Regions from separate parts of the Janthinobacterium sp. 78 genome, predicted to be linked through region 1. Evidence: predicted binding sites of a transcription regulator. Region 1 holds the regulator's gene; each other region holds the start of a gene.
What was found. Region 1 encodes LexA, which represses DNA repair genes until DNA is damaged. Its sites were predicted from a motif close to ACTGTATNNNNATACAGT; they were not measured.
Positions count from the first base shown of each region.

Region 2: imuA (translesion DNA synthesis-associated protein ImuA) is a predicted target of LexA. The motif match lies at 2,929-2,946, and genes of this name have one in related genera.
Region 3: C8C92_RS25220 (DNA topoisomerase IV subunit B) is a predicted target of LexA. The motif match lies at 2,894-2,911, and genes of this name have one in related genera.
Region 4: dinB (DNA polymerase IV) is a predicted target of LexA. The motif match lies at 2,260-2,277, and genes of this name have one in related genera.

Region 1 covers NZ_QENT01000001.1:4,903,682-4,911,184, forward strand. Annotated here, with positions in the region: gene C8C92_RS21580 (replicative DNA helicase) at 1-80, opposite strand, end outside; gene rplI (50S ribosomal protein L9) at 216-671, opposite strand; gene rpsR (30S ribosomal protein S18) at 699-989, opposite strand; gene priB (primosomal replication protein N) at 1,015-1,314, opposite strand; gene rpsF (30S ribosomal protein S6) at 1,335-1,724, opposite strand; gene lexA (transcriptional repressor LexA) at 2,001-2,636, shown strand; gene C8C92_RS21610 (cystathionine gamma-synthase family protein) at 2,702-3,943, opposite strand; gene purF (amidophosphoribosyltransferase) at 4,024-5,547, opposite strand; gene C8C92_RS21620 (CvpA family protein) at 5,586-6,074, opposite strand; gene C8C92_RS21625 (SPOR domain-containing protein) at 6,095-7,078, opposite strand; gene folC (bifunctional tetrahydrofolate synthase/dihydrofolate synthase) at 7,103-7,503, opposite strand, start outside.
Region 2 covers NZ_QENT01000001.1:5,050,141-5,057,643, forward strand. Annotated here, with positions in the region: gene C8C92_RS22200 (glutathione S-transferase N-terminal domain-containing protein) at 1-688, opposite strand, end outside; gene C8C92_RS22205 (DNA polymerase Y family protein) at 781-2,268, opposite strand; gene imuA (translesion DNA synthesis-associated protein ImuA) at 2,198-2,908, opposite strand; gene C8C92_RS22215 (putative Na+/H+ antiporter) at 3,115-4,380, shown strand; gene C8C92_RS22220 (GNAT family N-acetyltransferase) at 4,415-6,448, opposite strand; gene C8C92_RS22225 (MFS transporter) at 6,532-7,503, opposite strand, start outside.
Region 3 covers NZ_QENT01000001.1:5,733,654-5,741,156, forward strand. Annotated here, with positions in the region: gene kdpB (potassium-transporting ATPase subunit KdpB) at 1-623, opposite strand, end outside; gene kdpA (potassium-transporting ATPase subunit KdpA) at 633-2,438, opposite strand; gene kdpF (K(+)-transporting ATPase subunit F) at 2,438-2,527, opposite strand; gene C8C92_RS25220 (DNA topoisomerase IV subunit B) at 2,991-4,988, shown strand; gene C8C92_RS25225 (molecular chaperone HscC) at 4,988-6,697, shown strand; gene C8C92_RS25230 (J domain-containing protein) at 6,710-7,503, shown strand, end outside.
Region 4 covers NZ_QENT01000001.1:116,395-123,897, forward strand. Annotated here, with positions in the region: gene C8C92_RS00485 (recombination-associated protein RdgC) at 46-942, opposite strand; gene dinB (DNA polymerase IV) at 1,059-2,240, opposite strand; gene C8C92_RS00495 (S9 family peptidase) at 2,392-4,560, shown strand; tRNA gene C8C92_RS00500 (tRNA-Val) at 4,660-4,735, shown strand; tRNA gene C8C92_RS00505 (tRNA-Asp) at 4,790-4,866, shown strand; tRNA gene C8C92_RS00510 (tRNA-Val) at 5,084-5,159, shown strand; tRNA gene C8C92_RS00515 (tRNA-Asp) at 5,217-5,293, shown strand; gene C8C92_RS00520 (hypothetical protein) at 5,453-6,556, shown strand; gene C8C92_RS00525 (ATP-binding cassette domain-containing protein) at 6,547-7,173, shown strand; gene ahpF (alkyl hydroperoxide reductase subunit F) at 7,410-7,503, opposite strand, start outside.

The DNA of each region.
Region 1 (7,503 bases):
CCGATAACGGATTGTTCTGCTTCGATCGAATGCGGCGGAATACGGAGGGAATCCAGTTGCGGATCAGAGGGGGCGTTCATGGCGCGAATTATACCCGCTTCGGCGTGGTGGCAAAAATAAAGGGCTGAAATTGAGCGAAAAAAAGGCCACAAAAAAGCCGGGCGAACCCGGCTTTTCATCATGCGGCAATGCTTGCGGGCCAGGCCCGCAGACAATTACGCGTTCGCGTCTGGTACGACAGCGATAACAACTTCCACGACCACGTCGGTGTGCAGAGCAACCGAAACGTTGTGCTCGCCAACGATCTTCAGCGGGCCGGTAGGCATGCGGATTTGTGCTTTTTCAACAGCAAAACCTTGCTTGGTCAGCGCTTCAGCGATGTCGAAGTTGGTGACGGAACCGAACAGACGGCCATCAACACCAGCTTTTTGAGCAACTTGAACGGTCAGGCCGCTCAGTTTTTCGCCCTGGGCTTGCGATGCGGCCAGTTTGGCGGCAGCAGCTTTTTCCAGTTCGGCGCGCTTGACTTCGAATTCAGCCACAGCGGTTGCCGTAGCACGACGTGCCAGGCGTTGCGGGATCAGGAAGTTACGTGCGTAACCGTCTTTGACTTTGACGACTTCGCCGAGGTTACCGACGTTAACAACTTTTTCTAACAGAATGATTTGCATAGTTCTTCTCCAGGAATATCTGACCGATTAAGCGTGGTGCAGATCGGTGTATGGCAGCAGCGCGAGGAAGCGAGCGCGCTTGATTGCGGTGTCGACTTGGCGCTGGTAGTGCGCTTTGGTACCGGTCAGGCGTGCTGGCATGATCTTGCCGTTTTCTTGGACGAAGTCTTTCAGCGTGTCGACGTCTTTGTAGTCGACTTGCTCAACGTGAGCTGCGGTGAAGCGGCAGAACTTCTTGCGTTTGAACAACGGGTTTTGCTGTTTGCGTTTTTCTTTAAGCTTGAGCTTATTTTTGTCGAACTTTTTACCGAATGCCATGTCAGGCTCCTGTATCTAAAATGCGCTAGTCAGAATTGACTGCACTAAAATCAATGATGTGAAACACCAAACTCTTGCTGTTGCGGCTCTTCCTGGCCAGGAAACCCGTGAACTGATACACCCCGCCCAAGCTTGCCTGGCTGAACCGGCCTGAAATTTCGCCAGCGGCTAGCGCGGCAACATCAAACTCGGTCAAACGGGCAATCCCTGCTTCCATCTGCTGCGAACTGTGTTGCAATACTGCATTCACAATCGGCAGCCCTGCCGGGGTATAGCGCAATATTTCGCGCTCGGCAATGATGGCGGTTACTTGTAGCTGGTTCAGCGCACGATCCTGGTCAAGAATTAAGCTGCTGCTGCGACAGGAGCGGCTGCTGGTGCTTCGGTGCGGTGGCTTTTGGCCGCGTCTTCGCGTTGTACCGATTTCATCATCGGCGAAGGAGCTGTTTCAGCTTTCTTCATTTTAACGGTCAGGTGACGCAACACGGCATCATTGAATTTGAATGCTGTTTCCAACTCGACCAGGGTCTCGTTGTCGCATTCGATGTTCAGGCAGATGTAGTGTGCTTTAGGCAGCTTTTGGATCGAGTAAGCCATTTGACGGCGGCCCCAATCTTCCACGCGGTGAACCGAACCGCCGCGGGTGGTTACGCTGGCTTTGTAGCGTTCGATCATCGCGGGCACTTGCTCGCTCTGGTCCGGATGGACGATAAAGACTATTTCATAATGACGCATGCAAACTCCTTCAGGTCGGATTGATAATCGCCCACCCCGGCGTCAAGACGGGTGTGGGAAGGTCAGCCGAAGATTATAACCGCCTTTTGCAAACGTTTCAATCATTCCTTCAACAAGCGGCCCGCGCACGGGGCAGGCCAGGCGTTTTTTCCTGCCCATTCCCGTATTTCGCACGAAATTCGCGCAAATAACCGAAATCCCCTTGCATAGTGGACGATACTGTACAAAAATACAGACTGTTCATATAGACAGCATTTTAGTATGCACCCACCGCTCATGATCAAGCTGACAGCACGACAAGAACAAATCCTGAACCTGATCAAGGACGCGATTGAAAACACGGGTTTTCCTCCCACCCGTGCCGAAATCGCCAATGAACTGGGTTTCAAATCGGCCAATGCGGCCGAAGAGCATTTGCAAGCCCTGGCCCGCAAGGGCGCGATCGAGATTTCGCCCGGCACCTCGCGCGGCATCCGCCTGATCGGTGCGGCAGCCGAAGCAGCGCCATCGAAGGTGCCGGCAGCGCTGCTGATGTCGCTGCCCCTGATCGGCCGGGTGGCGGCAGGCTCGCCCATCCTGGCACAGGAAAACCTGGAAGCGAGCTACAACGTGGACCCGGCCCTGTTCTCGGCCAAGCCCGACTTCCTGCTGAAGGTACGCGGCTGGTCCATGCGCGACGCCGGCATCATGGATGGCGACTTATTGGCCGTCAAGAAGGTCGACAGCGCCAAGAATGGCCAGATCGTCGTCGCCCGCATCGGCGACGAAGTCACCGTCAAGCGCTACAAGAAGACGGGTTCCGTCATCGAACTGCTGCCGGAAAACCCCGACTTCAAGGTCATCACCGTGTCGCCGGAAGATGAATTCGCCCTGGAAGGTTTGGCAGTGGGACTGATGCGCAGCTGGCATTAAACCACCGCATGCAAAAAGGGCCGCAACAGCATGACTGTTGCGGCCCTTTTCATTTGTCCGGCTGCCTATGCATCGAGTGCCTGGCGGAAATCCTCGAGCAAATCGGCCTCGTCCTCGATACCCACGGACACGCGGATCAAGGACTCGGCAATGCCCATGCTGGCACGGCGCTCGGCACCCATCTCATAGAAGATCGTGTGGGCGACGGGAATGACCAGGGTACGCGTGTCACCGAGGTTGCTCGCTGGAATAGCCAGATTCAGGCGATTCAGGAAATCGAAGCAATCGATGCCGTCTTTTAATTCAAAGCTGAACAGTGAGCCATAGCTGCGGAACAAGTCCGTCGCCAGCGCGTGCTGCGGGTGCGACGCCAGGCCCGGGTAATGCACTGCCGCCACGCGCGGGTCGGCGGCCAGCATGGTGGCCAGCGCCAGGGCGTTGGAACAGGTGCGGTCCATGCGCAAGGCCATGGTTTCCGCGCCGACGGCGATATGGTGCGCCGCTTCCGGGCCCAGCGATGCGCCGAAATCGCGCAAGGCCTTGGCGCGGATTTGCGCGATGCCCCACTGCGCTGGTGCCGCTTTTTTATAGTTGTCGAAAATGTTCGGGTACTGCGTCCAGTCGAACACGCCCGTGTCCGTCAAGCTGCCGCCCAGCGCATTGCCGTGGCCGCCGATCGATTTCGTCAGCGCATTGACCACCAGGCCCGCACCCACCGCTTTCGGGCGGAACAGGTAAGGCGTCGTCATGGTGTTGTCGACGATGTACAAAATACCGCGTTCCTTGCACAAGGCGCCGATCTTCGCCAGGTCGGCGATCTGCGTGCGCGGATTGGCGATGGTTTCGACGAAAACAATCCGCGTTTGCGGCGTGATGGCGGCCGCCACGTTGGCCACCTCGGTGGCGTCGACGAAGGAGACGGCGATGCCCTGCCCCGTCACCGTTTGCCACAGGCTGTTGGTGTTGCCAAACAAAAAGGCCGACGACACCACATGGTCGCCCGCGCGCAGCAGCGACTGCACCACGGCGCCGATGGCGCCCATGCCGGTGGCGAAACACAAGGTGGCCACGCCATCTTCCATCTTGTTGACCTTGTCTTCCAGCGCGGACACCGTCGGATTGCCCTGGCGGCCGTAGCGGAAACCGGGCTCCTTGCCCTGGAACACGGAAGCGAGCTGGCGTGCGTCGCTGTAGCCGAAGGCGACGGAGGTGTGCACGGGTTTGTGCAGCGAGCCGTGCTCGATACCCTTGCGGCGGTCGTTATGCAGGATGGTGGTGGTAAAGCCGTAGGTTTTTTTGGTGGTCATGGTGGATACTGGAGACTATTAACCCAAGACAAAAGCTGGGGTCAGACCCAACAGGTCTGACCCCAAAGGCAAGGCGGTGATTATGCTTCTGTCGTCGCCAGGTTCAGGTTCAGCTGGGAACGTGGCGTATCTTCCGGCGCTGCCGCCTTCGGATGGTGGCGCGCATATTCCAGGCGGTCCAGGTATTCCTGCGACACGTCGCCCGTCACGTACACGCCATCGAAGCACGAAGCCTCGAAGTTCGTCAGGGCCGGGTTGACGTCGGCAATCGCCTGCTTCAACGCGCCGATATCCTGGTACACCAGGTAGTCGGCCGTGATTTCGCGGCACACTTCTTCCGTCGTGCGGCCATAGGCGATCAGCTCATCGCGCGTCGGCATGTCGATGCCGTACACGTTCGGGTAAATCACCGGTGGCGCGGCCGATGCGAAGATGACCTTCGTCGCGCCCGCTTCGCGTGCCATCTGCACGATTTCACGGCTGGTGGTGCCGCGCACGATGGAATCGTCGACCAGCAACACGACTTTATCCTTGAATTCGGATGGGATCGCGTTGAGCTTCTGGCGCACGGATTTCTTGCGCGCCGCCTGGCCCGGCATGATGAAGGTACGGCCGATGTAGCGGTTCTTGATGAAGCCTTCGCGGTATTCCAGGTTCAGCGCCAGTGCCAGCTGGATGGCGGCAGGACGCGAGGAATCGGGAATCGGCATGACCACGTCGATATGCACGTCCGGCAATTCGGCGCGGATCTTTTCAGCCAGGTACTCACCCATTTTCAGGCGCGTGGCGTACACCGAGGCGCCATCGATGACGGAGTCGGGACGGGCCAGGTAGACGAATTCGAAGACGCACGGATTCAGGCTGGCATTGTCGGCGCACTGAGCGCTGTGCAATTTCTTGTCGGCATCGATGAAGACGGCTTCGCCGGGACCGATGTCGCGCACGAAGCGGAAGCCCATGCCTTCCAGGGCCACGGATTCGGAGGCGATCAGGTATTCGGGGCCTTGCTCCGTTTCATTGATGCCCAGGCACAGCGGACGGATGCCGTGCGGGTCGCGGAAGGCCAGCAAGCCCACGCCGGCGATTTGCGCCACGGCAGCGTAGCCGCCCTTGACGCGGCGGTTCAGCACGGTGATGGCCTTGAAGATGGCTTCCGGGTCCAGGTTCAGGCCCGTTGTCGCTTCCTGGATTTCATGCGCCAGCACGTTGAGCAGCACTTCCGAATCGGAATCGGTATTGATGTGACGGCGGTCATTTTTGAACATTTCCTGTTTCAACTGTTCCCAGTTGGTCAGGTTGCCATTGTGCGCCAGGGTGATGCCGAACGGCGCATTCACATAAAACGGTTGTGCTTCCTCTTCGCTCGACGAACCGGCCGTCGGGTAGCGGCAATGGCCGATGCCCGTCGTGCCTTGCAGCGAACGCATGTTGCGCGTACGGAAGACGTCACGCACGAGGCCATTGGCTTTGTGCATGGAAAACATACTGCTGTGATTGGTCGCAATCCCTGCCGCGTCCTGACCGCGATGTTGCAAGAGCAACAATGCATCATAGAGCAATTGATTGACAGGTTGATGGGAAACGACGCCGACGATGCCACACATGGTGTGCTCCTAAACTGTGCTACTGATTTTAAAAAAATTCAAAATTTCACATGCTGCGCGTACACGGCAGGCAGATAAGGCTTGATGGCACGCGCGCCCTGCTCCGCGAACGGGCTGAGCAGCGCATTTTTCCAGAATGACTGCTGCGGTATGGACGTCATGCCGCACAAGATGACGGTGGTCAGCACGATCACCAGGCCGCGCGCCACGCCGAACAGGCTGCCCAGGGTGCGGTCGGCCAGGCTCAGGCCCGTCACCTTGACCAGTGCGTCGACCGTCATGGACAGCAATCCCATCAAAATGCGCACGCCGATGAACAGCACCACGAAGGCCAGCAACAGGCGGACGGCTTCGCCCGGCACGGCTTCCGGCAGGAATTTCGCCAGGGTGGCGCCATACGCGTTGGCGATGACGAACGCCACGATCCAGCTGACCAATGACAGTATTTCCTTGACCAGGCCACGCATCATGCTGATCAGCACGGACGTCACCAGCACGAACAGCACCAGGTAATCGAAGATCGTCACGTCCGTTCAGCCTTGCAACATCACGCTGGTACCAGACTGCCGCCCAGGCCCAGCTTCTGCAGCTTGGCGCGGGTCTTTTCGGCGTCCTCACGGCTGCCGAACGGGCCCACGCGCACGCGGATGCGCTCGCCCGCCGGGCTGGAGACTTTCTGCGTATAGGACTTGATGCCCGCTTCGCGCAGCTTGTCCTGCAATTCATCGACCTTGTCCTGCGTCGCCAGGGCCGCCACCTGCACCACGAACTTGCCGCTGCCGGCGTCGTGTGCCTTGTCTTGTGCTTTCTCTTGCGGCTTGCCTTCCAGAATCGCCAGCGCGCGCGCGGCATCGTCGGCCGATTGCGCCGGCTTGGCAGGCTTCGGTTCAGGCTTGGCTTCCGGTTTTACCTCATGCTTGGGTTCCGGCTTCGATTCCAGCTTGACCTCATGCTTCGGTTCCGGCTTGGTTTCGTGTTTCGGCTCAGGCTTCGGCTCGACCTTGACCGGCTTGGGCTCAGGTTTCGGTTCCACATAGGCCGGCTTGGCAGGCGCAGGCTGGACGGCGGCCAGCACGGGCGCCGCTACCGCTGCTGGTGCCGGCGTAGGCCTGGCCGCAGGCGGCAGGGGTGCGTCGATGATTTCCTCGGACTGGTCCAGGCCATTCGCTGCGGCCTGGGCCGGGACGGCCGGTACGGGCGCAGGCGCAGGCGCAGCGGCCTTTTCTTTCGATGGAATGTCGATGGCGATATCGTTGAAAGGCGCTTTCGGCTCGGAATCGAGCAGCATCGGCAAGCCGACAGCCACACCCAGGGCAAGGGCGATGGCACCGACCAGGCGGCGGCGGGCGCGCTTTTTTTCAGGCAAGACCGGGTCCGGCGCGTCCTTGCCGCCACGGCGCGACCCGCCGCCACCGGAGGTGTTGGCGGCGCGTTTGCGGGTCGGCGACTGTGCTTCGCCAGGGACATAAAAGCCGCTGTCTTCGCCAGAGGATTCTTGCTTGTTTTTAAACAGTTTCGAGAACAAGCCCATGCGTGATTTTCAGTCGAGTGCGTTTCAGTGAAGTGAGGATTTTCGGGCCTTCATCACGCCGGCGACGGTGAGGAAAGAGCCAAAGACCACAATTCTATCATTCTCACCGGCCCGGCTCATTGCATTTGCAAAAGCTTGTGCCGGATCATCGAAAATAGACACAGTATGCTCGCTGCTGTCGGGCTTATCTTCCAGCATGATCTGCACCTTGGCCGCCAGCTCGGAAGCCGTGGCCGCGCGCGGCGAAGGCAAGCCCGCCAGGCACCAGTGGTCGACGTGTTCGCTCATCGCGGCCAGCACGCCATCGATATCCTTGTCGTGCATGGAACCGAACACGGCATAGGTGTACGGGTGAAACCCCATATTGCCCAGGTTCTGGTTCAACGCCGCGGCCGCATGCGGGTTGTGCGCCACGTCGAGGATCA
Region 2 (7,503 bases), 150 kb from region 1:
TGTCGACGCCCTTGATGACGGCAGGCCTGGCCAGGAAAGCGTCCAGCGCACGCTGCACGTTGGGGAAGTTACTAAAACCGACTAGGTCGCCGGCACCATAGAAACCCACCAGGCAGCGCACCCACGGGAAGATGGCGATGTCGGCAATCGTGTACTGGCTACCCATGATCCAGTCGCGGCCCTGCAGGCGCTGCTCGAGCACGCCCAGCAGGCGCCTGGCCTCGCCGAGATAGCGCTCGAGCGGACGCTTGTCTGCGTAGTCCTTGCCGGCGAATTTATGGAAGAAGCCCACCTGGCCAAACATGGGGCCGATACCGCCCATCTGGAACATCAGCCATTGTATTGTTTCATAGCGCAGGCCCGCGTCCTGCGGCAGGAACTTGCCCGTCTTTTCCGCCAAGTACAGCAGGATGGCGCCCGACTCGAACAGCGCCAGCGGCTGGCCGCCGGGACCGTCCGGGTCGAGGATGGCGGGAATCTTGTTGTTCGGATTGAGCGACAGGAAGGCGGGCGACAGCTGCTCGTTCTGCTCGAAGCTGACCAGGTGCGGCTCGTACGCCAGGCCCAGCTCTTCCAGCAGGATCGAGACCTTGATGCCGTTCGGCGTGGGCAGCGAATACAGCTGCAGGCGCTCGGGATGCAGTGCAGGCCATTTTTCGGTGATGGGGAAGTCGGAAAGTTGGGACATGGAAATCCTTATTCAAGTGGTTGACGCAGCGCAAGCAAGAAAGCAAGAAAGCAAGTATAGCCAAGCATGGCCGTTTCAGCAGGACAGCACATTCAGCCAAACAAGCCATGCAAAAACCAGCGCGGCGCGGCGTCTTCTGCGCTGCCGGCGATGCGTTCGCGGTAGACCCAGTAATGGGCATGGTCGCGTCCTTCCGCAATAAAATAATCGCGCGCCTGCGACTGGCCCCACCAGCCCGCCTCGATGCGCTCGGCGACAGACACCATTTTCAAGGGCGAGCCATAGAAGGGCCGGTGCTCGCGCATCAACAGGGCGATGGGCTGGGCCAGCAGCCAGCCGGGACGGGGCATGCCGGGCAAGCCGGGCGGCAAGTCCGGCAGCGCGCTTCTTGAAACGGGCTTGGCCGGCAGCGGCAGCCACTGGTTGGCCGCTTCGGGCCGGTAATCGGCGCGCGGCACTGCCTGCAAGACATTCTCGGTGCCCAGGCGCGCCACCAGCAATTCCAGCAAGCGCTGGCGCTCCTGCGGCGTGCCGCCCGGCTCGGGAAACAGGCTCTCGCTGGGCGGCGCCATCGGCTGCACCTGCAGCGCTTCCAGGGTCAGGCCGATCACGGGGGCGTCCAGCACCAGCTGCGCCAGGCGCTCCTTGAGCAAACGTACCAGGTGCTCGTCGCGCCAGACGGCCTCGCCCAGCGCCAGGTCGATGACGGTGGGCGCGCGCGCCACCCTGCCCCGCTCGTGCGCCAGCAGCAGCTGTATGCGCTCGACGGCAAATTGCCGCGCGCACAGCCAGCCCGTCATTTGCTGCAGCAGGCGGCGCGCGCCGAACAGCAGCGCGTCCGCGTGCTCGACGCGGTCGAACAATTCCAGGCTGGCGCGAAACGTGGGCGGCGCTTCGAGCCAGACGAACAGTTCCGTGCTGTGGCCATGCGCGTCGTCGAGCATCTCCAGCACGGCGGCGCCGCAACGGCGCTGCAAGCCGGGCCGGGGCAAGTGGCGCAGCTGCCCCAGGGTGCGGCAGCCGATGCCCTCGAACCAATCGAGCCAGGGGCGTGCGGGCGGCAGCAAGGCGCACGGCAGGCCGTCGAGGCGGCGCACCAGACTGGCCATGCTCAAGGTCCGGCCCCGGCGCGTGCCGGCGCGCGCCAGCAGCCAGGCGCCGCGCGCCGTGGGCGCACACGACAGCTGGGCCGTATAGCCCAGCGCGCGCAAGCTGGCCGCAATCTGCCGGCACAGGGCGCGCACGCCGCCGAACAGGCGCAGGCTGGCGCCCGCGTCGACCAGCAGGGTCGCTTCCTCGCCCTGCGCCACCAGCGGCGAGTATTGCAGCAGCGCCAGCGCCACCGCTTGCAGGGCCTGCGCTTCCAGTTCGGGCGAGCGTTCGTGCAGGCGCGCCTGCGGCGCCAGCATCAGCACGCCGCCACGGCGCATGCCCGGCTTGACGCCGGCCGCCCGCGCCAGCGGCGACAGGGCCATCACTTGCTCCTGCTCCAGCACCACGCCCAGCTGGTCAGCCGACCAGCGCGGGCAAAACACTTCGAGCGGAAGCCGGGGCAGGCACAGGCCGATCCAGAGTCGCATGGCGTCGCAATAATGAAGGAGGTTGCAGGGGCAGGAACAGGGGCGCGTCGCGCTGCGGCCCCCGGCGCTTGATGAAGCCGATCTCGATGCCGCCGGCGGCCGGGCGCACGGACAGGCGCAGCGGCGCCGGCGACGCATCCTGCGCGCCGTGCAAGGGGCGCAGCATGCAGAACAGGGTGTTGCCGCCTTGCGCGGCCAGGTGCAGCCGGCGCAGGCTGTCGGCGCGCACGTGCGACTGCCAGAACAGCAAGGCGCCGCAACTGCCGCTGCGCAAGATGTTTTCCGCTGCCCACAAGGCATCCTTGCTGCCGGCGCTTTTGAGCCACAGCAGTTGCGACGGCGCCAGACCCTGCGCGGCCAGGGCCAGCGCCTGCGGCGGATGCGGTGGCTGCAGCAGCACGATGGGCAAGCCCGGCAGCTGCGCCAGCGCGGGCGCCAGCAGCCGCAATTCGCCGCTGCCCGGCTGCTGCACCAGCAGATCGATGAGGCTGCCGCTGGGCCAGCCGCCGCCGGGCAGCTGCGCCGACAGGGCGGCAAAGCCCGTGTCCAGGCAGCGCGTGGCGCCCTGCCCCAGCTGCGATGCGCGCCATAAAGACGGGTGCAAGGCTTCCGGCGAGGCCATCAATTGTGAATGTTGCATCATTAGATAGAGAGATAAATACTGTATGCATATACAGTACTATCCAGTCCCGCTTTTGGCAAGGATTATCTGTCGGATAGCGTGCCCGGGGCCGCTCCGCCATGTCCGAAAAACCCCGTTTCTGGCATCGATTGCTGTACCATAAGCACTCTCCTTACCGTCTGGCAAAGTACCAGTCGGCTTCCTCCGTCCATAAGGAAATGCATTTGACTACCATCCAACTCATCAGCGCCATCGTCTTCGGCCTTGCGCTCATCCACACCTTCGCCGCCAAGTCGTTTGAAACATTGTCGCAGCGCCACCCCCGCCATGCGGGCTTGCTGCATTTGCTGGGCGAAGTGGAAGTCGTGTTCGGCTTCTGGGCCTTCATACTGATCATCATCATGGCCTTTGTCTCGGGCGGCGAGGCGGCCATCGAGTATGCCGAATCGCGCCAGTACACGGAACCGCTGTTCGTCTTTGTCGTCATGGTGGTGGCCGCCTCGCGCCCCGTGCTCGACGCCGTGCAGCGCCTGCTCAAGGGCGTGGCGCGCGTGATGCCGCTGCGCACGGAACTGGCCCTCGTCTGGCTGGGACTGGCGCTCGTGCCCCTGACGGGCTCGATGATCACGGAACCGGCCGCCATGACCCTGGCCGCGCTGATGCTGGCGCCGCAAATCTTCCGTCCGGGCATCCCCGAATGGCTGAAATATGGCGCGCTGGGCGTGCTGTTCGTCAACGTTTCCATCGGCGGCACCCTGACTTCGTACGCGGCCCCGCCCGTGCTGATGGTGGCCACCACGTGGAACTGGGACAGCGCCTACATGGCCAGCCATTTCGGCTGGAAAGCCGCCATCGCCGTGCTGGTCAACGCCACGGGCGTGAGCATCTTGCTGCGCAAATACCTGCACAGCAACACCTCCGATATCAAGCCGAAAGCCGGCGAAGTAGAAGCGCCGAAAGTGCCGCTGGCCGTCAGCCTCGTGCACATGATCGTACTGGCCGGCGTGGTGGCCCTGGCGCACCATCCCGTGCTGTTCTTCGGCCTGTTCCTGTTCTTCCTCGGCTTCGTACAAGCGTATGAGCGTTATCAAAGCCCGCTGATCCTCAAGGAAGGCTTGCTGGTCGGCTTCTTCCTGGGCGGCCTGGTGGTACTGGGCGGCATGCAGCAATGGTGGCTGCAACCCATCGTCTCCAGCCTGGAACCGCTAGCCCTGTTCTTCGGCGCCCTGGGCTTGACGGCCATTACCGACAATGCGGCCCTGACTTACCTCGGTTCGCTGATCGTCGGCATGACGGACGAAGCAAAGTACATGCTGGTGGCTGGCGCCGTGGCCGGTGGCGGCCTGACCGTCATCGCCAATGCGCCGAATCCGGCCGGCGTATCCCTGCTGCGCCGCGGCTTCAAGGATGAATCGATCGGCGCCGTCGGCCTGCTGGCCGGCGCCCTGCTGCCGACGGCCGTGGCGGCCCTGGCCTTCCTGGCGTTGTAGTCACCGCAATGCGGCGGCCACCCTGGCCGCCGCTTTAATCGCCTTCGTACACGAGAAAATGCAGCCGGTCATAGAACAGGCTGTAGGCATAGTCGAACGTGCCCACGCTGCGAAACCCCTTGTGCAGATACACGTGCAGCGCTTCGCTCTTTTCCCACACCGTCAGCGTGATGCGCGCACAGCCCTTGCGGCTGGCCAGGTCGCGTATTTCATGGAACATTTGCCTGAACAAGCCCTGGCCCCGGTATTTCTCGTCGATGGCCAGGCTGCTGACGAAACAGTCGTCGGCGCGCGCATGCGCGAGCACGAAGGCGTCATACGCATCGTCGAGCGCCTTCATGTCGTCGCGGTAATATGAAACGGCGCCGCAGGCCTGGAACTCATCCATCGTCGCGGCCGTGAAAAAGCCGATGAAGCGCCCATCCTCGTCATGCAAGCCGTGAATGTGCGCCAGATACGGGTCGATGTTTTGCCGCCGCTGCAGCTCGACGAACTGCAGATTGAGTTTATTTCCAAAAGAACAGTATTCGAGGTAGCTGGTGGCAAACAGCAATTTGGCCATGCGGTTCTTCACCTCGTCGCCCAGCAGTTCACCCGCCACCAGCTTGAGCGGCGCATGCGACAGCAAGCCCGCCTGCGCCTCATCACTTGGCGGGGCCGCATCGCCGATGGCCGGCATGCGGCTGCCGTGGCGGCCCACGGTGGGTCGCCAGAAAGCGCCGGCGGCAATATGCTGTGAACGGTGGGCCAGCAGGTAGCGGCAAAAGACGACATTCACGCGGTCCAGCTGCGGGTCGTTCGACAGCACCGAGTAATAGTGAAAATGCTCGATGTCCGCCCGCAGCTGGGCCGCATACGCCATGCGCGGCACTTCCTCGATGTCGAATACATCGACGATGTCGGGCAGGCGCAAAGGATCGTCGAGTTGCCAGTCGAGTTCATCGAGCCGCGCCACGCAGCGCGCATACGCGCGCCGCTCCTCGTCGCTCAAGGGGATGTGTATCTCGGTAATGATATCGTCCAGCAAGCGCATGCCGCGGATGCCGCCCGCCACCGCTTCCTTGCTGCCGTCATACAGCACGCAATAGCGCTGGTAAAACTCGGCATGGCTGAGCAGGGTCACGCCCAGGTTTTTCTTCCATTCGGCATAGAACTGGCCGAACAGCTGCGCTTCGAATTGCGGGCAGGAACGGGGAATTTCCCCATCGATACCCGCATACGCGAGGTTCACATTGCGCTGGATCACACGCAGCGCGGCGTCGTTCTTCTTGGCGATCAGCATGCCCGTTTCATCGAGAAACAGATTCATCCAGCTGACATGCCGGCGCTCTTCGCTGTCATCAGCGTTGCGCTGGAAATAATCGGGTACTTCCGGCTGCATCAGGAAAATCGTCGCCGGATTGTGCGGAATCGTGTCGACATCCATGTACATGCCGCCGTATTCGCACATGATGAGGATGCGGAAATAATCGGACAGGGTGGCGAAGTAGCGCTGCGCATGCAGGGTATCGAGGATATCGAAGCGGGCCGGCGCAAAGTCCAGCGCCAGCGCGCGCAGCGAGTTGATGTGTAGCGTCGTGCCGCCGATGGCGTAGCGGCCTATCGTGTAGCGCCCGGCACCGCCCGTGGGGCTGAAGCGCGCGTCATGGCGCAGCTGCTGCGCATCCCAGACCCACAGGATGGAGACATACGGCGCGCCGCCGTTGTGCCGCACCTCGTCGAGCGCCGCGCCCCACTGCCCAATCGCTTCACAGGCGATGGCCGGCAAGGGCCCGCCCATCCAGATGCGGTGCAGGTAGCGCTCGTCGTCGCCCAGCGCGCGCGTGGGAATGCAGCTCAGCGAGGAACAGCTTGCCGCATTGAAATACGTAAAATTTCCGGCGACAAAGCTGCGCAGGGCGGCGATGCCCGCCTGGTGCTCCGCGGCCAGTTGTTCCAGGTCGCTGCCGGCCGGCCGGACATCGGCCAGGGTGATGTAATCGAGTTTCAGCCGGTGGATACGGAACTCGTATTCCAGGCTGAAAATCTTTACTTGATCGTGTTTTGAAGCCAGGTCATCTATTTTCATGGGCGCACCATTTTCCACAGGAGAGTGTCAATCAACGTCGCAGGAGGTAAAACAAGGGCGGGAACATGCGCAGCGTGGCGCCATCAGTGCCGGGCCAGCCGCACCGCGCCTTCCCCGCGCCCCGCCATGCCCCGCGTAAACAGCAGCAGGCAGGCGGCGATGACCACGATGACGGGGATATTCAGTAGCGCATACGTTTCCAGCGCATAGCCGAAGCGCTGGCACAGCACGTTGTACAGCTGCAGCCAGGCGGACAGATAAATGCAATACAGCAAGCTCATGGCGGCCGTCGTCAATGTCATCGATTCCTTGCTGGCCGTGAGCGCGCTGCGGATCAGGGCGCCGTTGAACAGGCCGAAGCCGATGGAATAGACAAACATGCAAGCGGCAAATACATCCACGTGATGGCGCCCCAGGCCCGCGCCCAGCATGCCGGCCGCCGCGATCAGTCCGCCCAGGCGCAGCAGATGGACGAGGGGGAAATCCTGGCGCAGGCGCTGGATGGCGATGCTGCTGAACACAAAACCGGACAAAATCACGCATTGCAGCGCGATATACGTGGCGTAGGAGGCGCCCATCTCGTGCAGCACGAAGAGGGGCGAAAAACCGATCCAGGCCGTCAGGGGCACGGTGGCCAGCCCGGCCGTGAACATGCCGAACATGAAGCGCCCGTTGCTGAAAATGGCGGCATAGCTGCGCACGATGGCGGCCAGGTCCAGGCGCGTGACGGTCGGCACCGTGCGCGGCATGCTCTTGAACAGGCCCAGCAGAGACAGCAACGCCAGCAGGCCGGAGAGGAAAAACACGTAGCGCCAGTCGAGCCGGCTGATGATGGCGCTGCCGAGGATGGGGCCGGCCAGGGGCGCGAGGATGGTGGTGCTCGACAGAATGCTGCTGAGCTTGACGGCAGCCATGTCGTCGAACAGTTCATGGATCATGGCATAGCCGACGAAAATGAAGCAGCAACCCATGCCCTGGATGAAGCGCGCAGTGAGAAATTGCTCGATGGAAGTGGCAAATGGCACGGCCAAGGTGGCCAGCAAGAACAAGGTATT
Region 3 (7,503 bases), 830 kb from region 1:
TCGACCATGGCGATCATGCGGTCGATGAACGCTTCGCCGGGATTGACGGAAACGCGCACCAGCAGCCAGTCCGACAGCACGCGGGTGCCGCCCGTCACGGCCGAAAAGTCGCCGCCCGATTCGCGGATGACGGGCGCCGATTCGCCCGTGATGGCGCTCTCGTCGACGGAGGCCACGCCGGCCGTCACTTCGCCGTCGGCGGGAATCACGTCACCCGCCTCGACCAGCACCGTCATGCCCTTGCGCAGGTCGGTCGCCGGCGTCGGCAGCCAGGAGGTGCCGTATTTCGGCGTTTGCATTTTCTTTGCCATCACCGTTTGTTTGAGGGCGCGCAGCGAGGCCGCCTGGGCCTTGCTGCGGCCTTCGGCCAGCGCTTCGGCGAAGTTCGCAAACAGCACGGTAAACCACAGCCACACGGCGACGGCGGCAATGAAGCCGAACGGCGCTTCACCCTGGCCATTCAGGGCCTGGATGGCCAGCAGGGTCGTGATGATGCTGCCGACATACACGACGAACATCACGGGGCTGCGCCACTGCGTGCGGGGGTCAAGTTTTTTGAACGCATCGACGATGGCAGGGCCAATCAATGCGGAATCGAACAAGGTCAGGCTTGTGCGTGACATGGTAGCCTCTTATTTTGTAAAAAGTTGCAGGTGTTCGACGATCGGGCCCAGGGCCAGCGCGGGAACGTAATTGAGCACACCGACCAGCACCACCACGCCGATCAGCAGGCCGATGAACATGGGGCCGTGCGTGGGCATGGTGCCGGCATTGGCCGACAGGCGCTGCTTGGCCGCCAGCGAACCGGCCACTGCCAGCACGGGCACGATCACGCCGAAGCGGCCGAACCACATGGCGATCGCCAGCATCACGTTGTAGAACGGCGTGTTGGCGGACAGGCCGGCAAACGCGCTGCCGTTGTTATTGGCCGCCGAGGTGAAGGCGTACAGGATCTCCGAGAAGCCGTGTGCGCCTGGATTGGCGACGCCGATCTTGCCTGGTTCGACCATCACGGCGATCGCCGTACCCGTCAATACCAGGGCTGGCGTGACCAGGATGGCCAGCGACACCATCTTCATTTCATAGGCCTGGATTTTCTTGCCCAGGTATTCAGGCGTGCGACCTATCATCAAGCCGGCGATGAAGACAGCCAGGATGGCAAACATCAGCATGCCGTACAGGCCCGTGCCCACACCGCCGAAAATCACTTCGCCGAATTGCATCAGCAGCAGCGGCACCATGCCGCCCAGGGGCATGTAGGAGTCGTGCATGGAATTGACTGCACCGCACGATGCCCCCGTCGTCACCGCCGCGAACAGGGTCGAGGAGCTGATGCCGAAGCGCGTTTCCTTGCCTTCCATATTGCCGCCCGATTGCAGGCTGCTGGCCTGCTGGTCCACGCCCAAGGCTTGCAAGGCGGGATTGGCTTGCTGCTCGGCGCTCATCACGCCGACCGTCATGACGACGAAGATCATGGTCATCGCGGCCAGCACTGCCCAGCCCTGGCGCAGGTCGCCCACCATGCGGCCAAAGGTGAAGCACAGGCCGGCGGGAATGATGAAAATAGCCAGCATCTGCAGGAAGTTCGACAGCACGGTCGGGTTTTCGTACGGATGCGAGGAATTGGCATTGAAGAAACCGCCGCCATTCGTGCCCAGCAGCTTGATCGATTCCTGCGAAGCGACGGGGCCCATGGCGATCGTCTGCGTGGTTGCCACTTGCGCTTCCATCACAGGCTTGCCGGCCGTATCGAGCACGGGCTGGCCGTCGGCCGTCACTTTCGGCGTTTCATACGCCACGTGGTCGAGCAGGGTCACTTCCTTGTAGGCGGAAAAATTCTGGATCATGCCTTCGCCCATGAAAGCGACGGACAGGGCCAGCGACAGCGGCAGCAGGATGTACAGCGTGGAGCGCACCAGGTCGACCCAGAAATTGCCGATCGATTTGCCCGAGCGCGAGGCGAAGCCGCGCACCAGCGCGAAGATCACGGTAATGCCGGTGGCCGCCGAAAAGAAGTTCTGGCACGTCATGCCCAGCATCTGGGTCAGGTAGCTCATGGTCTGTTCGCCGCCGTAGCCCTGCCAGTTGGTATTGGCGACGAAGCTGACGGTGGTATTGAACGAAGAATCGGGGCTGACGGCGCCCAGGCCCTGTGGATTGAGGGGCAAGAAGCCCTGCAGGCGCTGCAGGCCGTACACGAAGACGGCACCGACGGTGTTAAACACGATCAGGGCGATGGCGTAGCTTTTCCAGCCCATGGCCTTGTCGGCAGGCAGACCGGACCAGCGGTACAGCAGGTTTTCAAATTTTTGCAGCCAGCCCAGGCCGCGCACGGGGCCATCGCCGGCCACCTTGGCCATGTACAGGCCCAGCGGATAGCCGGCGGCCAGCAGTACGGCCAGGAAGGCCACCAGCAGCAACATCGATTGCGTCGTCATCACAGTTCCTCCGCTTTCAGCAGCGCCACCAGCAGGTACACAAGCAGGCCAGCCGAGACCACGGCGCCCAGCACATAAAACGCGTTCATTTGACGCTCCCTAATTTGTCGCAGGCGACGGCAAAGCCGGCCGCCACGACGAAAAAAACGGCAATCAAGCCGAGATACACGATATCCATTCCCACCCTCATTCAGGTTTGTTTTGATAGTGAGCAGATTAGCCAAAAGGGTCTAAAAAATTTGTAAAGACTGGAGAGGTGCTTGTAAACAAGATGTAAAAACGGCGGCTTTGCCGCATAAAATCCTTCACAATGGGCGCCAAACCACGCGCACGGCGCACTGTTGTTGCCCTGGAGTAGCGCTATTGCTCGCTGGACAAGATAGAATGCGCGAGCGTCCGCACAAGGACGCCAAGCCTGCCGCGCTGCCCTCTGCCAGTGACGCTGGACGGAATATACTGTATATTTATACAGTTATCGCCGCCGTTGTCACTGCGCCCCGCAGTGCCCCGGCCTGGCGTTCCAACCACTGTCTTTACTTAGCTTGAACACGTATGGCCACTAAAAAACCAGCATCCGACTACAGCGAATCATCCATCCGTGTCCTGAAAGGACTGGAACCCGTCAAGCAGCGCCCGGGGATGTACACCCGCACTGAAAATCCGCTGCACATCATTCAGGAAGTGATCGACAATGCCTCCGACGAGGCGCTGGGCGGTCATTGCACGCATATCGCCGTCACGCAAAATACGGATGGCAGCATCACCGTCGAAGACAATGGCCGCGGCATTCCCGTCGGCATCCACCCTGAAGAAGGCGTGCCGACGGTGGAAATCGTGTTTACACGGCTGCACGCGGGCGGCAAGTTCGACAAGGGTTCGGGCGGCGCCTACGCGTTCTCGGGCGGCTTGCACGGCGTCGGCGTGTCCGTCACCAATGCGCTGTCGACGCGCCTGGAAATCACCGTCTGGCGCAAGGAAAGCGACGGCAATGGCTTGCATCACATGGTGTTTGCGAATGGCGACGTGATCGAGCCCCTGAGTTCCCGCCCCGCCCCGCGCGACGGCAAGAAGTCGGGCACGCGCGTCACCGCCTGGCCCGACGCGAAGTATTTTGATTCGCCGAATATCTCGCAAACCGAGCTGCAGCGCCTGCTGCGCTCGAAAGCCGTGCTGCTGCCCGGCGTGATCGTCACCTTGACCAACGCCAAGACGGGCGATACGCAAACCTGGCAGTACGCGGAAGGCTTGCGCGGCTACCTGACCGAATCGCTGGCGCAGGTATCGAATGGCGAAACCCTGATTCCCCTGTTCGAAGGCGCGCAGTACGCGGGCCCGGATTCGGAAGGTTTTGCCGAAGGCGAAGGCGCGGCCTGGGTGGTGGCGTGGACGGAAGAAGGCGCCATCGTGCGCGAATCGTATGTCAACCTGATTCCCACCTCGAATGGCGGCACGCACGAATCGGGCTTGCGCGACGGCCTGTTTGGCGCCGTGAAAAACTTCGTCGAAATGCACTCGCTGCTGCCGAAAGGCGTCAAATTGCTGCCCGAAGACGTGTTTGCGCGCGCCTCTTTCGTGTTGTCGGCCAAGGTACTGGACCCGCAATTCCAGGGCCAGATCAAGGAACGCCTGAACTCGCGCGACGCCGTGCGCCTCGTCTCGACCTTCACCAAGCCGCCGCTGGAACTGTGGCTGAACCAGCACGTCGACTACGGCAAGAAGCTGGCCGACCTGGTGATCAAGCAGGCGCAGTCGCGCCAGCGCTCGCTGCAAAAAGTGGAAAAGAAAAAATCCTCGGGCGTCGCCGTCCTGCCGGGCAAGCTGACCGACTGCGAATCGTCGGACATCACGCGCAATGAACTGTTCCTCGTCGAGGGCGATTCGGCGGGCGGTTCGGCCAAGATGGGCCGCGACAAGGAATTCCAGGCGATTTTGCCCCTGCGCGGCAAGGTCCTGAACTCGTGGGAAACGGACCGCGACCGCCTGTTTGCGAATAACGAGATCCACGACATCGCGGTGGCCATCGGCGTCGATCCGCACGGCGTGGGCGACTCGCCCGACCTGTCCGGCCTGCGCTACGGCAAGATCTGCATCCTCTCGGATGCGGACGTGGACGGCTCGCACATCCAGGTACTGCTGCTGACCCTGTTCTTCAAGCACTTCCCGGCCCTGATCAACAAGGGCCACATCTGCATCGCCCGACCGCCCCTGTACCGCGTCGACGCGCCGGCGCGCGGCAAGAAGCCGATGCAGAAAATCTATGCGCTCGACGACGGCGAACTGGTCGCCATCGAGGACAAGCTGCGCAAGGAAGGCGTGAAACAGGGCGCCTGGTCGATCTCGCGCTTCAAGGGCCTGGGCGAGATGAACGCCGAGCAGCTGTGGGAAACCACGATGAACCCGGACACGCGCCGTTTGCTGCCCGTGACTCTGGGCGAAATCGACCACATGACTTCCGCCGCGCGCTTCAATATGTTGATGGGCAAGGGCGAAGCGGCAGGACGCCGCGCCTGGATCGAGGAACACGGCAATGAGGCGGAGGCGGATATCTGATGATCATCGGCATCGACCTGGGCACCACCAACAGCCTGGCCGCCATCTGGCGCGACGGCAAGGCTGCCATCATCCCGAATGCACTGGGAGAGCACCTGACGCCGTCGTGCGTCAGCATCGACGACGACGGCAGCGTGCTGGTGGGCCGCGCCGCGCGCGAGCGCCTGCAGACGCACCCGCAACTGACGGCGGCCGTTTTCAAGCGCTACATGGGCAGCGAAAAGAAGATCACCCTCGGCACGCAGCAATTCCGTCCGGAAGAGCTGTCGTCGATGGTGCTGCGCGCGCTGAAGGAAGATGCCGAATCCTTTTTGGGCCACAAGGTCGAGGAAGCCATCATCACCGTGCCCGCGTATTTCAGCGATGCGCAGCGCAAGGCCACGCGCATCGCCGGCCAGCTGGCGGGCTTGCGCGTGGAGCGCCTGCTGAACGAGCCAACGGCCGCCGCGCTGGCCTACGGCATCCGCGACAAGGATCAGGAAAGCAAATTCCTCGTCTTCGACCTGGGCGGCGGCACGTTTGACGTGTCGATCCTGGAACTGTTCGAAGGCGTGATGGAAGTACGCGCCTCGGCCGGCGACAATTTTTTGGGCGGCGAAGACTTCGTCACCGTGCTGGTCGACGCCTTTTTGGACGGCAGCGGCTTGCGTGACGCGGCCGGTAGCCGTTTGTTCGATCCGCGCCAGCAACAGCTGCTGCGCGATGAAGCCGAACGCGTCAAGCGCCTGCTGTCGGAGCAGCCATCGGTGCGCATGGCCACGCGCTACCAGGACAAGGAATACAGCTGGGAGATCAGCGAAGACAGACTGGCGCAGTTGTGCGAACCGCTGCTGGCGCGCCTGCGCCTGCCCGTGGAACGGGCGCTGCGCGACGCCACCATCCGCGCCGCGGAATTGAATGAAGTGGTACTGGCCGGCGGCGCCACGCGCATGCCGCTGGTGCGCAAGCTCGTTTCGCGCATGTTCGGCCGCTTCCCCGCCATCCACCTGGACCCGGACGAAGCCGTGGCGCTGGGCGCCGCCGTGCAGGCGGGCCTGAAGATGCGCGATGCGGCCCTCGATGAAGTGGTCATGACGGACGTGGCACCGTATTCGCTGGGCATTTCGATTTCGCGCCAGGTCGGCGCAAACCAGTATGAAGGCGGGCATTACCTGCCCATCATCGAGCGCAACTCCGTGGTGCCCGTCTCGCGCACGGAAAACATCACCACCATCCACGACAACCAGAAGGAAATCAACGTGGCGATCTTCCAGGGCGAATCGCGCCTGGTGGCCGACAACGTTTTCCTCGGCAAGATCAGCTTCCCGATCCCCGCGAAAAAAGCGGGCGAGATCGGCATCGACGTGCGCTTCACCTACGACGTCAGCGGCGTGCTGGAAGCGGAAGTGACGGTGCTGGCCACGCAGGAAAAGCACAAGATGGTCATCAGCGACAACGCGGGCGTGATGACGCCGGAACAGATCGAGCAGCGCTTTGCGGAATTGGCCGACCTGAAGATCCACCCGCGCGAGCAGATGGAAAACCGCACCCTGGTCACGCGCGCCGACCGTCTGTACGAACAGTCGCTGGGCGACGTGCGCCAGTACCTGGCGGCGCACACGGCGAACTTCCAGGCCGCGCTGGAAACGCAGGACCCGAACACCATCCGCAAGGCGCGCCAGGCGCTCGACGAGGTGTTGCGCCAGGTCGAGAGCGAGAGCTTCCTGTAAATGGACGGCGGCATGCACAACGGACAGCGCAGCCTGTGGGCCATCCTGGGCACGGAGCCGACGGGCGACGAGCGCGCCCTCAAGCGCGCATACGCGAAGCGCCTGAAGGTGACGCGTCCCGAAGACGATCCTGCCGCCTTCCAGGAGCTGCGCGAAGCGTATGAGTACGCACTGCGCCATGCGCACCTGTTTGCCGAGGAGCTGCCGGAAGCGCAAGCGGCCGAGGCCGAAGCGGCAGCGATGGCAGCGCCGCCCATGGAACCGGCCGACCTGTGGGGCGTCATCGACGACGCCGCGCAGGAAACGCAGAAGCTGCCCGCAGAACTGTGGGGCGTCATTGCACAGGAACAGATGCCGCCACCCGAATTGTGGGGCGTGGTTGCCATTGACCCGGCGCAGGAAGCGGCCAGCCTTTGGCAAGGCTGCCTGGCGCTGACGCGGCAAGCGAATGCCAGCGACGTGCTGGCCCGCATGCTGCAGGACGACGCCATGCTGAACCTCGACGTGCGCGAGGAATTCGAGCTGTGCGCGCTGCGCTATTGCGCCTGCGCCGGCTATGACCTGGCGCTGCGCCAGGCCCTGTTCGAGCAGCTAGGCTGGGACCACGACTTTTCCTACCTGGCGCGCAGCCATGCGGACCTGGTGCGCGGCGCCGTGCAGCGCTACCGGGCAGACCGCTCGTTCGCCCATTTCAGCGACAACCGGGACAGCTACCCCGGCCTGGACTGCATCATGTCGCAACAGCCGCCAAGCGCCTACGCGCGCCAGCTGTTCGACCAAAAATTCACGCTGCAATTGCGCGAACT
Region 4 (7,503 bases), 4.8 Mb from region 1:
AAAAAAAGGAGCCGAAGCTCCTTTTTCGTACCGATATGACTGCGTTTATGCAGTCGCTTCGCCGCCCAATGCTTCGACCACGTCGGCCATCAGCTTGGAGAGCTCGCCCGTCATCAGCATCAGGTCGCCGTCGAAACGCTCGTCGTCGTTCTTCGTGCTCGATTCCGTTTCCTTGATCACGTCCAGCGGCTTGACGCTCTTGATGGCCAGGGACTCCGTCAGCACGAACGAGATCTTGTCGTTCCACGTCATGGCCAGGCGCGTGCACTGCTTGCCGGCCGCGATGTGGCGGCGCACGTCGTCCGCTTCCAGCGTGTGGCGCACGTAGCGCACGGTGGCCTTGCTTTCGCCCGTGGCGCGCAATTCCGTGTCCATGTCGACCGTGAAGCCGGCAGGCGCATCGTCGGCCTGCAGCCATTCCGTCATCACCGCCACGGGCGAGCGCTGCACGCGCAAGCTTTCCAGCGGCAGTTTATCCACGGCTTTCAGCAACAGCTTGATGACTTCATCAGCTTTGGCCGGGCTGGCCGCATCGACCACCAGCCAACCATTGACGGGGTCGATCCAGGTCCAGACATTGCTACGGATGCTGAAGGCGCGCGGCAGCAACTCGTCGGCCACGCGCTCCTTCAATTCTTTCATGGCTTTTTTACCCGGCGCAAAGCCTTGCGCTTCTTCCATCTCGGCAGCGCGGGCCTTGGCCACCTGGTTGATGACGGTGGCTGGCAGCAGTTTCTTTTCCGTGCCCAGCAAGATCAGCATCTGCTTGTTGACCACATGCACCAGACCGCCATTCGGGCGTGGCGTATCCCAGCCCTGGCGCATCAGATCCATGCTGGTCGCCGGCGTAAATTTGTTCGAGGACAAGGCCTCTTCCAGTTGTTCTGGCGTATAAGCCCATGGTGCGGGCAGGCGGTAAATCTGAAGATTCTTGAACCACATAGTTTTTGTCTTCCGTTTGTTTCAGTAGTGCCAGGGGAACGCCATTCTACACTTTCGACGTGAAAATGCCGTCAAAAGCGCGGTCCGGCGCGGTATGTATCTTGCAGGAAACGCCGCTAGAGCCTGGGAAACAGCTCCGCCTGGGCTGGCGCCTGCCGCGTCACGATGGCCGGATCGGACAAGGTCGAGATGCGCACGCCCAGCAGGCGGATTTTCTTGTCAAATGGCACGCGCCGCAGACAATCGCGGCTGGCGCGCAGGATGGCGGCGGCGTCCGCCGTGGCGCTGGGCAAGGTGATGTCGCGCGTAACGGTGCTGAAATCCTCGAAGCGCAGCTTGATGCCCACCGTGCGCCCCGCCAGCGATTGTTTATCCAGGTCGCCCGCCACGCGCGTGCACAGGCTTTCCAGCTTTTCCGACAGGGTGGCGCGGTCGCGCACCACCTGCAAGTCGCGCTCGAACGTCGTCTCGCGGCTGACGGACTTGGTTTCCCGGCTCGTCTGCACGGGCCGCTCGTCGATGCCCAGCGCCGCCTGGCGCAGCCAGCCCGTGTACAGGTCGCCGAACTGCGTGCGCAGCATGGTGAGATCGGCCCGCGCCAGCTCGCCGATGGTCACTATGCCCAGCGCTTCCAGCTTGGCCGTCGCCTTCGGGCCGATGCCGTTGATCTTTTTTGCCGGCAAGGGCCAGACCCTGGTTTCGATATCCTCGGGCGACAAAATGGTCAAGCCATCGGGCTTTTCCAGGTCGGAACAGATTTTTGCCAGCAATTTGTTCGGCGCCAGGCCGACCGAGCACGACAGGCCCGTCGCCTCGAACACGGCCGCCTTCAGGCGCGCCGCCATGGCCGGCGCCTGCTCGCCGTATTCCGTCAGATCGACATAGATTTCATCGATGCCCACGTTCTGGATGATGGGACACAACTGGGCCACGGCTTGCTTGAAGCGGGCGGAGTATTCACGGTAGGCCTCGAAGTCGGCGGGCAACAGGATGCTGTCGGGCGCCAATTTCGCCGCCTTCATGATGCCCATGGCGGAAAACACGCCAAACTTGCGCGCCGCATAGGTGGAAGTGGTGACGACGCCGCGCCCCACGTAGTCGCGCATGCGCGCAAACTGCCGCGTGCCATCTTCCAGCAGCATGGGTTGCTGCAGGCGCCCGCCGCCAATGACGACGGCTTCGCCGCGCAATTCGGGATATTTCAGCAGTTCCACGGAGGCAAAGAAGGCATCCATGTCCAGGTGGGCTATCCAGCGGCGGGCGGGTGGCTCGGGAAGTGGGCAGGCAGATGTGGTCAAGGACACCTCGCGGCAGGATACTGTAGTTATATACAGTATCGCTGGAAATGCCCGTGGATGCAAGTTGAAACGCACGCATTGGTGGTGCCTGGCAGTTGCTTTTCTCAATGGCAAGATTACAATCCTGACACAACTATTCAAAGGAGTCGCCTTGTCCATTACCCATCACGCTGCGCGCCGCCGGTCCGCCTGGTTATCCATCCTGCCGGCCCTGCTGTTGTCCACCCTGGCGCCATCCGCGCTGGCCGACACCACCACCACCGTTGCCACGCCCACCGCGCCGGTCGCCGCCAAGACAGCCTGGCAGGAAACGCGCCACGGCACGCTCGTCACGGACGACTACCGCTGGCTGCAAAAGAAGACCGATCCTGCCGTGATCGACTACCTGAATGCGGAAAACGCCTACACGGCGGCCGTCACGGCCCCCATCCAGCCGCTGGCCGACAAGGTGACTGCGGAGATCAAGGGCCGCATGCAGGAAGTGGACCTGTCCGTGCCTGCGCGCCAGGGTAACTTTTACTATTACACGCGCACGGAAGCGGGCAAGCAATACCCGCTGCATTGCCGCCGCCCTGTCGGCGCACATGGCGCCTACGATGCGCAGGCAGCTGAGGAAATCCTGCTGGACCAGAATCAATTGGCTGAAGGCCACAAATTCTTTGCCGTGCGTGCGTTTGCCATCAGCCCGAATGAGCAATTGCTGGCCTACACCACCGACACGACGGGTTTCCGCCAGTACGAACTGCATGTCAAGGATTTGAAGACGGGCAAGTTGCTGGGCGACAGCATGCCGCGCGTCACGTCCCTGGCCTGGGCGGCGGACAATGCCACGCTGATGCTGACGCAGGAAGACGCCACCACCAAGCGCGCGGACCGCTTGTTCCGCCTGGCCCTGGGCGGCACGCCGCAGCAGGTCTACCACGAGCCGGTGGAACAATTCGCCATCGGCGTGAGCCGCACGCGCGATCATCGCTACTTTATGCTCACCGCGCGCAGCACGGATACGAGCGAAGTGCTGCTGCTGCCAACGAGCAAGCCGCAAGGCAGCTTCCAGTCCGTGCTGAAACGCGAAAAAGGCCACCGCTACGGCATCGAACACCGCGACGGCCAGCTGTATATTCTGACCAACAAGGACGCGAAGAATTTCCGCGTCGTCAGCGCGCCAGTCACTGCCCCGCAGCAAAAGAACTGGAAACCCGTCGTGCCGCACAACAAGGACGCCGTGATCCAGTCCATCGACGTGTTCCAGGGCTACCTGGTGGTGATGGAAAAGGCGCGCGCCCTGAACCGCGCGCGCATCTTTGATTTTGCGCATAAAAACTGGAAGACGGTGCAGTTCGACGACCCCGTCTACCTGGCCACGGCGGCCGGCACGCCCGAATTTTCCGCCACGCAATTTCGCATGTCCTATCAGTCGCCCGTCACGCCGCCCACCGTCATCGACGTCAGCATGCAGGATGGCAAGCGCACGGTGCTGAAACAGCAGGAAATCGTCGGCGGCTTTGACGGCAGCCGCTACACCACGCAGCGCCTGTGGGTGACCGCGCGCGATGGCGTGCAAGTGCCGCTGTGGATCGTCTACAAGAAAGGCGTCAAGCTCGACGGTTCCGCGCCGCTGCTGCTGTACTCGTATGGCTCGTATGGCATTTCCACGGAAGCCAGTTTTGCCATCAGCCGCATCAGCCTGCTGGAGCGGGGCGTCATCTATGCCCAGGCGCATATCCGCGGCGGCACGGACATGGGCGAGGCGTGGCATGAAGACGGCATGCTGATGAAGAAGAAAAACACCTTCAATGACTTCATCGACAGCGCCGACTACCTGGTGCGCGAAAAATGGACCAGCCCGAACCGCCTGATCATCCAGGGCGGCAGCGCCGGCGGCTTGCTGATGGGCGCCGTCGTCAACATGCGTCCCGAGCTGTTCCACGCCGTGCACGCGGCCGTACCGTTCGTCGACGTGATGAACACCATGATGGACGCCAGCCTGCCCCTGACGACGGGCGAATACCTGGAATGGGGCGACCCGAACCAGAAGGCGGCCTACGACTACATGCTCAGCTACTCGCCCTACGACAACATTGCGCGCAAGAATTATCCCGCCATGCTGGTGACGACGGGCCTGAACGACAGCCAGGTCATGTACTGGGAACCGGCCAAGTATGTGGCCAAGCTGCGTGCATATAAAACAGACGGCAATCCCTTGCTGCTGAAAACGAATATGGGCGCCGGCCACGGCGGTGCGTCGGGCCGCTATAACGCGATTGCCGAGAACGCCTTCAATATGGCGTGGATGCTGTCGCAGTGGGGCATTACCCAATAATGTAAAAAAAGCGCTTGCAGAAGGATTTTAGCCATCCTATAATAGCGCCTCTTCCAGACGTGGTGACAAACGTCGGGATGGTTTTCTGAGACAAGCAACGGGTGCTTAGCTCAGTTGGTAGAGCGGCGCCCTTACAAGGCGTAGGTCGGGAGTTCGAGCCTCTCAGCACCCACCAAATCAGAAAACTGTCCAGTGCTTCATGGATCAGCAATACAGATCATACGAGCTTGGAGTGGTAGTTCAGTTGGTTAGAATACCGGCCTGTCACGTCGGGGGTCGCGGGTTCGAGTCCCGTCCGCTCCGCCAATAAAAGAAAAGCCCTTTGGTTCTCTGAACCGAAGGGCTTTTCCCATTTCAGCAGCCAAAAACACGTCATTACTCCCTTGCTTGAATATTTTTGCGCTTTTCAGCAAAAAAACTGCTTTTCCCCCTCAAGAATAGTTGCACAAGCACGAAAGCGCCCCCTATAATAGTGCCTCTTCCAGACGTGGTGACAAACGTCGGGATAGTTTTCTGGGTATGCGGGTGCTTAGCTCAGTTGGTAGAGCGGCGCCCTTACAAGGCGTAGGTCGGGAGTTCGAGCCTCTCAGCACCCACCACCAATACAGAAAATTATCCAGTGCTTCATGGATCAGCAACACAGATCATACGAGCTTGGAGTGGTAGTTCAGTTGGTTAGAATACCGGCCTGTCACGTCGGGGGTCGCGGGTTCGAGTCCCGTCCGCTCCGCCAATAAAAGAAAAGCCCTTTGGTTCTCTGAACCGAAGGGCTTTTCCCATTCTGGGGTCAGACCCTCAACACCGCCAACGTCAAGCTCAACGCCAACTTGTCCGGGGGTCTGACCCCTGCTGTTAGAATCAGCGCTCCTCCTGACTCTGCCGCTCCTGCCTGATGCGCCTGCCACACAGTCTTTCCCCCTACCTCGTCCTGCGCTTGCGCCTGGCCCGTCATGCTTTGCTGCAATTTGCCGCCAGCCTGGCCAGTTCCATGGAAATCCTCGTGTTCCTGGCCGGTCCCGTCCTGCTGGGTTTACTCAGCGTCATCGCCCTGCCCGGCTTTCTCGCCGTCACCCTGCCCTGGCCCGCCGCCCTGGGCGTGGTCGGCGCGCAAGTCCTGCTGACCTGCCTGCCCGCCTGGCTGCTGCGCAAGCGCCTGTTGCCGGCAAATACCGCCGCCTGGCTGCGCCAGCTGCCCTTGCCGACGCGTGTGCGCTGGCAAGCCGATATCGCCGTGGCCGGTGTGCTGATGCTGCCGCTGGGCCTCGCCTATGCCGTCTCGACCAGCATCTGGCTGCTGCAGTCGCCGCCCTGGTTGCGCCCGGTTGTCGTGCCCGGCATGGCCGCCACCATCGCCGCCTGGCTGCTGGCCTGGCTGCTGACGACACTCATCGTGGCGCAGCGCCTGCGCGCCCCGCGCCCCGCACACAGGGCGCGCCCGCCCACGATGACGGCCTATGTGCCGCAGCCTCCCCGCTGGCGCACTGTGTTCCTGTGGCGCCAGTTGTTCTGGCTGCCATTCTGGCGCAATGACAATGTGATTGGCATCCAGCAAAGCGTGCTGCTGGTCACAGCTGGCGCCAGCATGCTGGCCTGGCTGCTGCGCGCACCGCTCGTGCCCGCCCCACTGCTGGGTTTGCTGGCCAGCGCCAGCCTGATCATTGTGACGGACCGCGGCGACAAGGCCGTGCGCGAGCAGATCGCCGTGCTGCGTCCATCGCTGAACGCCTGGCCCCTGGCCAGCACGGGCTTGACGCGCCTGGCTTGCGCCGCCAGCCTGCTACCCGCCTTTGCCGTGTTGCTGGCGGGCGCGGTCTTGCTGTACGCCATCAATCCCGCCGCCTTGCAGCAGCGCGTGACCACGGTCTACGCCCTCACGGCCAGCGTGGCCCTGTTGGCCATCGTCGGCCTGCCCCGCCTCACGGCGCGCGGGCGTGTCGTCCTCGTCGTTTTCTCCATCCTTGCCTTGAGCGCCATCGGAAGCGAATTATGGAATTGAATGCCTCTTCTCCCGTGCTGCACATCGAGCACCTCGATTTTCACTTCCCCACGCACAGCGTCTTCCAGGGCTGCAATCTGCAATTCGGCCCCGGCATCAACTGGCTGCGCGGTGCGAACGGGGCCGGCAAGACAACCTTGCTGAAACTGGCGGGCGGCGCCATGCTGCCCGCGCGCGGCACCATCCGCCTCGATGACGTCGACAGCGGCCGCATGCCGCTGGCCTACCGTGCCCAGGCATTCTATTGTGGCGGCGACGCACCCGCCCTGCCCTGGCTGCAAGTACACGAATTTCTCGACCTGCACCTGGCCCTGTACCCGGGCAGTGACCAGTCGCTGCTGAACGGCGAGTTGAGCGCGTTTGCCCTGACATCCACCTTGCAGCAAAGCATCACCGCCCTCTCGCTGGGTCAGCACAAAAAACTGCAACTGGCCCTGGCCCTGGCCTTGCCCGTGCGCCTGCTGCTGATCGATGAACCGTTCAATGGCCTCGATGCATCCGCCATGGCCTACTTGCGCCAGCGCCTGTCCGACCCGTCCCGCCTGGCGCGCCAGTGCATCGTGCTGACCAGCCACCTGGCGCCGGACGTACCGCTGGCGGCGACGGTGGAAATATAGACAGGAAATACAGCTTTGCAAATCGGCCAAGAAACGCTTACGATGCCGTGCTGCAAAAACCGGCGATCCCGGTGCAGCCACGACAACAACAAGGCGCCGCAGGACATGCCCGTCGATGGTATTGAGGTGTATGTGGCCGCCAACCCGCTGTACGCGGGCAGCTAAGTTTCCTCTACACGTAAAAAAAACCGGAACCACCTCGCGGCAGTTCCGGTTTTTCTTGATACGGCGAATAGTTACGCCGTCAGTGCTTCCTTGACTGCGGACTCTTCGACCACTTCCTCGTCGTCCGAGCGGATCAGGTGGTCAAAGGCGGACAGGGCAGCCTTG